Regions from separate parts of the Rhizobium viscosum genome, predicted to be linked through region 1. Evidence: predicted binding sites of a transcription regulator. Region 1 holds the regulator's gene; each other region holds the start of a gene.
The links. The regulator LexA, encoded in region 1, represses DNA repair genes until DNA is damaged. The targets are predictions, from matches to a motif close to TGTTCNNNNTGTGTTCNG.

Region 1 (4,246 bases):
GGGGCGACCGATGCGGGAGAATGCCTTCGCCAAACTTCCGATCATGAAACCCTTCTTCGTGGTCGGTGGCTTCTTTGGTGGCGTTTTCCTGACGTCGCTGATCGGTGGCTTTTCGACGGCACTGTTTTCGATCGAGCATTTCCACCGGCTGACGGCCTATGGCTTGCCGGCAAATCTCGCGGCGATGCCTGTCATTACGTTTGTCGTCATGCCATTCGGCATGATTGCCATGTTGCTGATGCCCTTTGGCCTGGACGGCTGGGCATGGCAGGTGGCAGGCTTCGGGCTCGATCTCGTAATCGTCATCGCAAAGACGGTATCGACTTGGGGCGGTAATATAGATGTGGGCCGTTTGCCCGGCTGGTATTTTCCAACAGCCGTCCTTGGCTTTCTGCTGCTGACCCTCCTCAGGACCCGGCTACGGCACATGGGAACGGCGATTGTCGCGGTCTCGACGATCGCTGTTGTACTGTTTCCGTCAGAGGCGATACCCGACATCACCATCTCCGAAGATGGCAGCCTGGTCGCTATAATCGATGGAGAGGTGATGGCTTCGAACCGTGAAAAGCCGCCCGCCTTCATCTTCCAACAATGGCAAAGGGCACTTGCCATCGAAGAGCATCAGAAGCCGGTTATGCTCCAAGCTGCAAGTGCGCTGACTGCGGCTGATGGCAAAAGACTGCGACTGTCACCCGATCAGCAGAATGAAGCCAGAGAGACAATGAGACAGGCAGTCGCCATCAACCCGGCGTCACGCTTCTCCTGCCTGAAGGGCGCCTGGTGCACCACCTTGCTCGGCAATGGAAAGAGGCTGATCGTCATCGACGATGCTGCCTATCTCGGACCAGCCTGCGATACGGCTGATATCGTCGTGACACCCGTCCGATTGCACTTCGACCGTTGCCGTTCCGGCGCGCTGCTCTTTACCGGCGAGACGCTGCGCAAGACAGGTTCTGTCGAACTTCGATTCACCGCTAAGGGAATCGATGTCGTAACCTCATTCGGTCCATTGCAGAGACCCTGGATACGCCACCGCGCCTATGACTGGCGCAGTGATACATTCACAGACGCAGGCCAGTCACCGGTCAGTGATAGCGGCGAATGAGGCCGACGAGTTTTCCCTGAACCTTGACGCGATCCGGCGGGAAGATACGTGTTTCATAGGCAGGGTTTGCTGCCTCGAGCGCAATCGATGCGCCCTTGCGGCGGAAGCGCTTGAGCGTTGCTTCCTCGTCATCCACGAGCGCGACGACGATATCGCCCGGGTTAGCCGTGCTGCCATTGCGGATGATGACGGTATCGCCATCGAAGATGCCGGCTTCGATCATCGAGTCGCCGCGAACTTCGAGCGCATAATGTTCGCCGGAGCCGAGCATATCGGTGGGAACGGTAATGTCATGCGTATTGTTCTGGATTGCCGAGATCGGCACACCGGCGGCAATGCGGCCCATGACAGGAACGGAAACCGAATTGCCGTTGTCTGCAGCAGGTGCTGGCTTTGCCGAGGCGGGAGGTGCTACTGGCTGGGGCTTGCCAAGGCTGCCTTCGATGACGCTCGGCGAAAAGCCACGCCGTGGCTGCAGGCTCGGGCTATAAGCTTCCGGCAGTTTGATGACTTCGAGCGCACGTGCCCGGTTCGGAAGCCGGCGAATGAAGCCGCGTTCTTCGAGCGCCGTGATCAGCCGATGAATGCCGGATTTCGAGGCCAGATCCAGCGCATCCTTCATCTCGTCGAAAGACGGCGGAACGCCTGACTCCTTCATCCTTTCGTGAATGAAAAGAAGGAGTTCCTGTTGTTTGCGCGTGAGCATGGCGTGTAACCCCAGTCTTGAAACAAATCCAGAACGGACACTATATGTTCCATATGTGTTCCGCAAGTAGCTAAATTTTCGTAAAACTTCTGTTCATTCTGATGAGAATTTTATTTTTCTCGGCCCCAAGCCTTCCCGGCCTTGTCTCGCAACGCCTGCTGAAGCACATCTCCTTGTGACTGCTGGAGGGGACCTAATGAGCCAAGTCACGCTTCCGATCGATCATCTCGTTTTGCCGGTTACCGATATCGACCTTGCCCGCGAAAGACTGGGCAAACTTGGTTTCACCGTCGCGCCGGATGCCCGCCATCCCTTCGGGACGGAAAATGCCTGCGTTTTCTTCGCCGACAAAACCTATCTGGAGCCGCTAGGCGTTGCGAGCGTCGAAGTGAGCGAGGAGACAGCGCGCGAAGGCAATGTCTTCACCGCCCGCAATCAGGCTTTTCGTTTCCGGTGCGGTAGCGAAGGACTGTCTGCGATTGCCTTCGCGACGGCGGATGCAAAGCACGAACATGCTCGATTCGTGAAAGACAGTGTGAGTGCCGGTTCTGTGTTGCAGTTCGAGCGCCCGGTGAAAATGCCGGATGGCACGGAGAATATTGCCGGCTTCCGGCTCGCCTTCGCTGGCGACCTCCGGGCACCGGATTTCTTTCTCTTCGCTGTCGAGCGCATCAATCCTCTCCCTGCCAACCGGAATACGCTGGAGGCCCATGCCAATGGTGTCACAGGCATTGCAGAGATCGTGCTCGCGGCCCCCGAGCCGACAGCTTTCGGCGAGTTCGTTTGCTCGATGGCAAAAGCCGCTTCTGCTGATGTCACGAGTTTCGGGTTGGATGTGTCCACCGGAAACGCAAAGATCAGCCTGATGACCCCGGAAGGGCTGGAGGCTTATTTCGATCTTGCCACGTCGGATACCGATCGTGGTCTGCGCGGTCGGGCGATCCGCTTTGCTGTCGGCGATCTGGCCGTGACAGAAGCGCATTTGGCTGCTAACGGGGTGACCTATACACGCAAGGGCAACCGTATTCTGGTGAAGCCTGCGCCCGGCCAGGGCGTGCTCTTCGCCTTTGAGGAAACATCATGAGCTCTACTACCAACTCCGTGGTGACGGTCGGCGAAGGCGTCGGCAAGGTCACTTTCTCCAATGCTTCACGCCTGTCGCTGATTGCCGGCGCTTGCGAAATGGAAAGCCGTGACCATGCGTTCATGGTTGCCGGCACATTGAAGGAACTCTGCGCCAAGCTCGGCATCGGGCTCGTCTACAAGACCTCTTTCGATAAGGCGAACCGTTCTTCCTTGTCGAGCAAACGCGGTGTCGGCCTTGAAAAGGGGCTGGAAGTTTTCGCCGATCTCAAGAAAGAACTCGGCATTCCGGTTCTGACCGACATCCACAACGAAGAACAATGCGCCGAAGTGGGTAAGGTCGTCGATATCCTGCAGATACCAGCCTTTCTGTCTCGCCAGACGGATCTCCTGGTCGCGGCTGCCAAGACCGGCCGCGTCATCAACGTCAAGAAGGGCCAGTTCCTGGCGCCTTGGGACATGAAGAATGTGCTCGGCAAGCTGAACCAGAGCGGCAATCCGAACATTCTGCTCTGCGAGCGTGGTGCGTCCTTCGGTTACAATACGCTGGTCTCCGACATGCGTTCCCTGCCGATCATGGCAGCAACGGGTGCCCCCGTCATTTTCGACGCCACGCATTCAGTCCAGCAGCCTGGCGGGCAGGGGGAAACCTCCGGCGGCGAGCGGCAGTTCGTGGAGACGCTGGCCCGTGCGGCCGTCGCTGTCGGCGTCGCTGGTGTCTTCATCGAAACCCATCAGGATCCGGACAACGCGCCCTGCGACGGACCGAACATGGTCTATCTCAAGGACATGCCGCGGCTTCTGGAGAAGCTTCTCGCCTTCGACGCGGTCGCCAAAGCCGCGTGAACGACAGGCAGCATCAGGCTGCCGCGCGGGACGGGGTTCTTTCCTCAAGCGCGAAGCGGGAGAGCAGGCGCCCGAGATGGGACGCTTCATTGCCGAGCTCTCGGCAGGCGGCATTCGTCTCCTCGGCCATCGCCGCATTCTGCTGTGTCACCTGATCCATACGGTTGACGGCAGCATTGACCTCGACGAGCGCGACCGACTGTTCCGAAGACGAGCGCACGATCGCTTCGATCAGCGCCGTCACCTGCAGCACCTGGCGGTCGATATCGCCGAGTGCCTCGCCGGTACGGTTGACAAGTGCCACGCCTGCGGAAACCTGTCGCGACGACGTCTCGACGAGAAGCTTGATTTCTTTGGCGAGATTGGCGGACCGGCCGGCGAGCTCGCGGACTTCCTGGGCGACGACGGCAAAACCCTTCCCGGCGTCTCCGGCACGTGCTGCTTCGACACCCGCATTGAGCGCCAAAAGATTGGTCTGAAACGCGATTTCATCGATGGCGTTGATG
Region 2 (4,246 bases), 3.4 Mb from region 1:
TCTTCGGCTTCAAGACGCCGATCCCCTATCCCTTCGGTGCAGAGCGCACCGGCTACCTCGTTACCGATCTCGACAAGGCCATCGCCGCTGCCAAGGCCGCCGGCGCTGATATCATCGTCTCGCCCTTTCCCGACCCGATCGGCCGCGACGCCGTCATCCAGTGGCCTGGTGGCATCAACATGCAGCTTTACTGGCACACGACCGCGCCAAATTATCCGGCCTTCACGACCGTCCCGGAAAACCGGGTCTACGTGTCGGCTGATCGGGGCGCGGCTTTCACCCACGCCTTCCTTGCCTTCTCGCACGGCAAGGTCGTTTCTGATGAAGAGAAGGCGCCGGGTATCGAGATTGGCCTTCCGGATCAGACCTTTCACCGCTTGCGCATCGAATCCGTCTTCGGCCGCATGACCGTGCTCGTCACCGACGGCCATCTGCCCTTCCCCTACGGCCGCGAGGTGACCGGCTATGAGACGGCCGATCTTGACGTGACGCTCCAGAAAGCCAGGAAGAGCGGTGCTGAAATCCTCGTTGAGCCCTATCAGTCCGGCGAGCGCCGCGCAGCCATGGTGGAATTTCCGGGCGGCTATATTGCCGAAATCCACGCCGTTGCGGCACACTGACAACGAATACACACAGGGGAAAGACCGATGCGCCCAGCTTTGCCCGTGCTTCTGAGCCTCACCGGTGGTTATGTCGATACATCAGGCTTCCTGGCACTTGGCGGTCTCTTTCCCGCCCATGTCACCGGCAACTTCGTCACCCTTGGTGCAGCGCTGACCCACGGCACGTCGGGCATCATCGCCAAGCTTCTGGCGCTGCCCGTCTTCTGTCTGACGATCCTCCTGCTGCGCTACCTCACCTACAAGGTACCGGCCGGTGACGAAAGGGGGTTGCGCACCCTGCTCGTCATCAAGCTATTGTTCCTGACCGCCGGCGGCGTCTGCGCCATCTGGCTTTCGCCCTTCACCAACTCGGATGGCCTGCCGCTGATTGCAACCGGCATGCTGCTCGTCATCGCCATGGCGATCCAGAACGCCGCTCACCGCATCCATCTCGGCGCATCGCCGCCGAGCACGCTGATGACCGGCACGACGACGCAGATCATGATCGATCTCGGCGATATCGCCCATGGCGGTCTCGGCGATCAGGCGAAAACGGTGAAAGGCCGCCTGTCGCGCATGGCCATTGCTGTGGCCGCCTTCGCGCTCGGCTGCGGCCTGGCCGCCCTGCTCTTTGCCACCGTCGGCATCTGGTGCCTGGCGCTACCGTCGCTCTTCGCGCTGGTGTCGGTCTGCCTGGCCTTTGCCGGGCCGAAGGCTGCCTGAGAACAGCCCTTAGCCGCTGATGCCGCTGCCTCAGCCTCGGCAATGCGCTGTCGCAGCGTCGCCTTGCGCGCCCGAATCTCAAGCGAAATGAGTTCGGAAACCGATCCATTGCGGCGTAGCAAGGCGATCGTGCTCAACACAGGAGACACGATGGCGGCGACCACGGTTCCGAGGCCTTCACCACTGTCCGGCAAACCATTCCCCGCGATCAGCGCAACAACGGCGATCAGCAGGATCAGATTGGCAAGAATGGCGATGATGTGCATATGGCTCTCCCGATGGCTGGCGCGAGACCATAGTTGAGGTCCAGGAGGACCACAACTCCTGCGCAGGCTTCCCGACCGGGCAACCAAACCTGCTGAGGATAGCGCAGCCGCTGGGAATGAAAGCAGAACATCTTTTCTGGTCTTTCCTTCCCGAATCACTACATTACGCGCCATGAGCAATAGTTTCGACGATATGCCCTTCTTCGACGAGGAACCGGGCGATGCGCCGCGCAAGCCGCAAGCACCTGCAGCCCCTGCCCCAAGGGCGCCAGCTGCCGGCGGCGGCATTGCCGCCCGCGCCATGGCAGCCCGCGACGGCGGCCGCCCCGATTACCTCACGGGCCTGAACCCGGAACAGCGCGAAGCGGTCGAGACGCTCGAAGGCCCGGTCCTCGTACTTGCCGGCGCCGGCACCGGCAAGACGCGCGTGCTCACCACCCGCATCGCCCATATCCTCTCGACCGGTCGCGCCTTCCCCTCGCAGATCCTCGCGGTGACCTTCACCAACAAGGCCGCCCGCGAGATGAAGGAGCGCATCGCGCTTCTAGTCGGTGGCGCCGTCGAAGGCATGCCCTGGCTCGGCACCTTCCACTCGATCGGTGTGAAACTGTTGCGCCGCCATGCCGAACTCGTCGGCCTGCGCTCCGATTTCACCATCCTCGACACCGATGATGTGGTCCGCCTCATCAAGCAGCTGATCCAGGCCGAAGGCCTCGATGACAAGCGCTGGCCGGCCAAGCAGTTCGCCGGCATGATCGATACCTGGAAGAACAAAGGCCTCGGCCCCGCCGATATTCCTGAAGGAGACGCGCGCGCTTTTGCCAATGGCCGCGGCCGCGATCTCTATTTCGCCTATCAGAACCGCCTGTCGACGCTGAACGCCTGCGATTTCGGCGACCTGCTGATGCATCCGATCGCGATCTTCCGCAAGCAGCCTGACCTGCTCAAGGAATATCACCAGAGGTTCCGCTACATTCTCGTCGACGAGTATCAGGACACCAACACCGCCCAATATATGTGGCTGCGGCTCCTCGCCCAGCGGCCCAAGGGCGAGCCGCAGAATGTCTGCTGCGTCGGCGATGACGACCAGTCAATCTATGGCTGGCGCGGCGCGGAGGTGGATAATATCCTGCGCTTCGAAAAGGATTTTCCGGGCGCCAAGGTCATCAAGCTGGAGCGCAACTACCGCTCGACGGCCCATATCCTCGGTGCCGCCGCCCATCTCATCACCCATAATGAAGGCCGTCTCGGCAAGACGCTCTTCACCGATCGCTCCGATCCTGACGACGTCAAGGTGCAGGTCCACGCTTCCTGGGATTCCGAGGAAGAGGCGCGTGCCATCGGCGAGGAAATCGAGCGCCTGCAGCGCGGCGATGCCGATGGCAAGAAACACCTGCTCAATGACATGGCGATCCTGGTGCGCGCCTCCTTCCAGATGCGTGAATTCGAAGATCGCTTCGTCACCCTCGGCCTGAATTACCGCGTCATCGGCGGCCCGCGCTTCTACGAACGCCTCGAAATCCGCGATGCCATGGCCTATTTCCGCCTCGTCGCCCAGCCGGCCGACGACCTCGCCTTCGAGCGCATCATCAACACGCCAAAGCGCGGCCTTGGCGACACCACGGTACGCGCGCTCCACGACTACGCCCGCGCCCGCGACATCCCGATGCTGGCCGCCGCCGCCGACATGATCGAGACGGACGAACTGAAGCCGAAGGCGCGCAAGGCCCTTTTCGACGTGATTCAATCTTTCCGCCGCTGGCAGGAACTGCTTGAAAACACACCACATACCGAGCTTGCTGAGCAGATACTCGAAGAGTCCGGCTATACTGATATGTGGAAGAACGACAAGAGCGCCGAAGCGCCGGGTCGCCTTGAAAACCTCAAGGAACTCATCCGCTCCATGGACAGCTTCGAATCCATGCGCGGCTTCCTCGAACACGTCTCCCTCGTCATGGATGCCGAGACCAACGAAAATCTCGACGCCGTCTCCATCATGACGCTGCATTCGGCCAAGGGCTTGGAATTCGACACCGTCTTCTTGCCCGGCTGGGAGGAAGGCCTCTTCCCGCATCAGCGTTCCCTTGACGAATCCGGCCGCGCCGGCCTCGAGGAAGAGCGCCGCCTCGCCTATGTCGGCATCACCCGCGCCAAGCACCGCTGCCACATCTGGTTCGTCTCCAACCGCCGCATCCACGGCCTCTGGCAATCGACCATCCCCTCGCGTTTCCTGGACGAACTGCCGGAAACCCATGTGGAAGTGGCCGAAATGGAGCAGAATTACGGCGGCTATGGCCGCGGCGGCGGTTACGGCCAGTCGCGATTCGACAAGGCCGATCCCTTCGCCAATTCCTATTCGACGCCGGGCTGGAAACGCGCCCAGGCCAACAAGACCGACGCCACCCGCGACAACTGGGGCACCCGCTCCGGCCATGCCGTGGAACGCATCGGTTACGGCGAAAGCGGCCCGCGCGGCCGCACCATCGAGGGCGAACTGGTGGCGAAATCCACAGCCACCGAACCCTCACGCTTCGCCCTCGGCGACCGCGTCTTCCACATCAAATTCGGCAACGGCTCCATATCCGGCATCGAAGGCAACAAGCTGACGATCGATTTCGATCGCGCCGGCCAGAAGCGGGTGCTCGACGGATTTGT
Region 3 (4,246 bases), on a different contig from region 1:
AGTGCCCGGATCCACGTTCAGATAGGGGTCAAGTTTGCGAAGCCGGACCCGATAACCACGGGCCTGCAACAACGCTCCGAGAGCCGCAGCCGCAATTCCTTTTCCGAGGGAAGAAACCACGCCGCCAGTGATGAATACGTATCGCGCCATGGGAGTCACCGGATACCTTTTCAAAAACGATTCCACCAGCCCAAAAATTCTTTTCCGGAACTTTTGGTGCGTGGCGCAGGAATCTGAACAAAAGAAAACCGGCAGACCCGAGGGCCTGCCGGCAGTTTATTTTGTGGTCCGGCTTATTGTCCCGTGGGGACGCCGGAAGGCTGGGCCGGCTGCGTAGCGGCCGGGGCCTCGGGCTGAGCCGGAGCAGTCGTCGACGGGGCTGCAGGCGCAGTCGCCGCAGGGGCGCTTGCAGCCGGAGCCTGAGTAGCTGGTGCCTGGGTTGCCGGTGCAACTGTTGCCGGAGCCTGGGCAGCCGGTGACTGCGGAGCGGCCGGGGCCGGAGCAGCAGCGCCGCTATTCGGAATGCCGCTGTTGTCAGCAGGCTGAGCCGGGGCCGGAGCCGGCGTGTTGGCGCCGCCGAGCGAATCGAGAATGCCGTTGCCCTGCCCGCTCGTGGCCGGAATACGGTTGAGAATATCCGTCGGACGGCTTTCGTAACGGGTCAGGATGCCGAGGCCGAGCGAGGTGATGAAGAACAGCGTCGCCAGGATCGCCGTCGTGCGCGTCAGCGCATTGGCCGTGCCTCGGGCCGACATGAAGCCCGATCCGCCGCCGATGCCGAGGCCGCCGCCTTCGGAGCGCTGGATGAGCACAACGCCGACGAGCGCGAGCACGATCATGAGATGGATGACAATCAATACTGTCTGCATGGGTCCAGTCCTGCCCGTCTGAGGACGGACATAAAGTAAAAATCTGGCGGCTCTTTACATGAGGTCCTCTGCTATTCCAAGCCCTTCGGCCAGGAATATGCAATCGCCTCAGTCAAGCAGCGCTTCGTATGTGCCGTAGATGGCGAGGAAGTCGGTGGCTTTCAAGCTCGCCCCGCCGATCAGCGCGCCATCGACATTGTCGACGGCGAGCAGTTCGCGGGCATTGCCGGGCTTGACCGAGCCGCCGTAGAGGATGCGCATGCCCTTGCCCTCGTCACCAAAGCGGTGGACGAGTTCGGAGCGGATGAAGGCATGGGCGATTTCCACGTCCTTTGCCGTCGGTGTCAGTCCGGTGCCGATCGCCCAGACGGGCTCATAGGCAATGACGGTATTCTCCGCGGTTGCTTCCTCCGGCAGCGAGCCGGAAAGCTGGCGCTTGAGAATGTCGAGCGTCTGATAGGCGTCGCGCTCTTCGCCAGTCTCGCCGACGCAGACGATCGCCGTCAGGTCCGCCTGATAGGCGGCTTGCGCCTTGCCGCGGATCATATGGTCGGTCTCGGCATGGTCGATACGCCGTTCCGAATGGCCAACGATCACGTAGGTGCCGAAGCAATCGGCAATCATGTCAGCCGAAATATCGCCCGTATGCGCACCGGACTGGGCCTGATGGCAATCCTGTCCGCCGATCGCAAGTGGGCTGTCGGTGGCAAGCGCGGTCGAGACGTAAAGCAGTGTCGCCGGCGGGCAGATCAGCGTTTCGACCTTTTCCGACAAGGGAATCATGACGCCCTGGGCAATCGCCTTGATCTGGTCCAATGAATCGCGCGTGCCGTTCATCTTCCAGTTCCCCGCCACGAGCGGGCGTACATCAGGTGTCATGCTGCTCTCCCAAAATCCGCATATCCGGCGGCCTTAGCAAAAGCGCGGCTCAAAGGAAAGCGCCGGGGATGGTCCCGGCGAAATATGATGGCTTGAAGGCCCTATATGACCTGGAATCCGCCCGCTCAGGACGCCAAAACCCAGTTCAGCACCCTGCGCCAGTCGACCATGCGGATCGGCGTTCCATGATTGCCGTTCTGGAAGAGCGTGAAATGTGTCGGGTACTTCGCCTTGTGGAGCTTTTCGTACAGCGCCTGCTGGTCGGCGGCGGCATAGACAGGGTCACGGCTGCCATGTGCAAACCAGAGCGGCAGCTTGGCTTTGTAGAACGGGCTTTTCACGAAATCGGGATCCGAGACACCGCTCATGATCAGCATGCCCTTCAGCCGCTTGACGCTTTCGGCATCGCGCGTGATGCCCCAGCAGATCTGGCTGCCCATCGAGGCGCAGCTCAGGATGATCGGGCGACCGGGTGATTGTGCGCTCGCATAGCGGATCAGCTCGGCAATGGCTGCAACGCCATTGGCATCGAAGCTCTTCACGGTCGGCGAATAGTAGGCGCCGCCATTGCCGGCCGTAAGGTTCTTCAGCCGGTTGAAATTGCCGCCGAAGGAATAGTCATTGGCGCCGAGCCGTCGGTCGCCGTCGCGGCCGTGGATGAAGATGACCGTGAAGGCGGCGTTCTGGGCTGGTCCCACCCTGGTGACATCGAGCCTGATGCCGTCGAGCGACAGCGTTTCATCTGTCTGCAGCTTCTTGACGCCGAGCGAGACATATTTCTGCTGCACCCGCTTTTGCGGGATCTGGTCGCGCCCGTTGATATCCCGCATCTCGTCGTAATCGATTACTTCCGATGCGCCGTCATCGCCCGTCTGCAGCACTGTCTGCGCCGAAAACAGATCGTCCTTATAGGGCGGCAACGTCTCGGCCGCGGCGGTCGTGACAGCCGCGGACAGGAAAAAGGCCGCAATTGCAGTGATTATGGTGCAATGACTTGTGGACATCGGCATGCAGATGGTTCCCATAGAGCTGCCGCGACTTGCCATTCGGCGCCCGGCAACGCAAATCACATCTTGAAAAGCTCCGCAAATCCGGGGCGCGTCGCGTATCGGGGCGCTTTCTGTCAGAATCCCCCTGATTCGCAAACGCGACGCGGACTGTGACTATTGTGGGCCAGCGGCGGCCCTTCACGAGAATAAGATCTGAACGGTTCCATGGAAGACAGCAACGACCTCTTTTCCGGAATGCCCCTGACGCAGAAGCAGGAGGAGGCTGCAAAGCCTGCAGCACCCGCCGAACGGCCCGCCGCGGCTGCGGCACCCGCTACCGCACGCCCTGCCCCGACGACGTCGAACGGCGATGATTACGGCGCATCCTCGATCCGCGTTCTGGAAGGTCTGGAACCCGTTCGCATGCGCCCAGGCATGTATATCGGCGGCACCGACGAAAAGGCGCTGCACCATCTTTTTGCCGAAGTCATCGACAACTCGATGGACGAAGCGGTGGCCGGCCATGCCGATTTCATCGACGTGCATCTCGATATCCAGGGCTATCTCACGGTCACCGACAACGGCCGCGGTATTCCGGTCGAGAACCACCCGCAGGTTCCCGGCAAGTCGACGCTCGAAGTCATCATGACCAAGCTGCATGCCGGCGGTAAGTTCGACGGCAAGGCCTACGAGACCTCCGGCGGTCTGCACGGCGTCGGCGTGTCCGTCGTCAATGCACTGTCGGATGTTCTCGAAGTCGAAGTCGCTCGTAACCGCAAGCTCTACCGCCAGCGCTTCTCGCGCGGCGTGCCGCAGGGCGGGATCGAGGAACTGGGCGATGTGCACAATCGCCGCGGCACCAAGGTTCGCTTCCACCCCGACCCGCAGATCTTCGGCGACCACGCGAAGTTCGATGCGGGCCGTGTCTTCCGCATGGCCCGGTCAAAAGCCTATCTATTCGGCGGTGTCGAGATCCGCTGGAGCTGCGATCCGGGCGTGCTGCCCGAGGGCTCCGACGTGCCTGACAAGGCCGTCTTCCACTTCCCCGGCGGCCTGAAGGATTACCTGCAGGCGACGATGGGCAAGGAATTCACCGTCACCCGCGAAATCTTCGCCGGCAAGAGTGAAAAGGTTGCCGGCCACGGTGCGCTGGAATGGGCGATCACCTGGTATGGCGGCGATCCGCAGGTTCATTCCTATTGCAATACCATCCCGACACCCGAAGGCGGCACGCATGAGGCGGGTCTGCGCATCGCGCTGACAAAGGGCCTGAAGAGCTACGCCGAACTGACGCAGAACAAGCGCGCCGCGCAGATCACCACCGACGACGTGATGATTTCTGCCGTCGGCATGCTCTCAGTCTTCATCCGCGAGCCGGAATTTGTCGGCCAGACCAAGGATCGCCTGGCGACCGTCGAAGCCCAGCGTCTCGTCGAAAACGCGTTGCGCGATCCTTTCGACCACTATCTCGCCGACAATCCGGGTGAAGCCGAAAAGCTTCTCGACTGG

Region 2: the regulator LexA is predicted to act here: its motif matches at 1,704-1,721, upstream of H4W29_RS16835 (ATP-dependent helicase).
Region 3: the regulator LexA is predicted to act here: its motif matches at 2,940-2,957, upstream of parE (DNA topoisomerase IV subunit B).

The regions. Positions count from the first base shown of each region.
Region 1 covers NZ_JADBEC010000001.1:78,998-83,243, reverse strand. The annotation lists gene H4W29_RS00390 (ComEC/Rec2 family competence protein) at 1-1,105, shown strand, start outside; gene lexA (transcriptional repressor LexA) at 1,086-1,811, opposite strand; gene H4W29_RS00380 (VOC family protein) at 2,008-2,895, shown strand; gene kdsA (3-deoxy-8-phosphooctulonate synthase) at 2,892-3,740, shown strand; gene H4W29_RS00370 (methyl-accepting chemotaxis protein) at 3,754-4,246, opposite strand, start outside.
Region 2 covers NZ_JADBEC010000001.1:3,432,693-3,436,938, reverse strand. The annotation lists gene H4W29_RS16845 (glyoxalase) at 1-620, shown strand, start outside; gene H4W29_RS16840 (YoaK family protein) at 648-1,325, shown strand; gene H4W29_RS16835 (ATP-dependent helicase) at 1,764-4,246, shown strand, end outside.
Region 3 covers NZ_JADBEC010000003.1:367,488-371,733, reverse strand. The annotation lists gene pyrG (CTP synthase) at 1-150, opposite strand, end outside; gene secG (preprotein translocase subunit SecG) at 294-869, opposite strand; gene tpiA (triose-phosphate isomerase) at 978-1,748, opposite strand; gene H4W29_RS33880 (alpha/beta hydrolase family protein) at 1,874-2,758, opposite strand; gene parE (DNA topoisomerase IV subunit B) at 2,963-4,246, shown strand, end outside.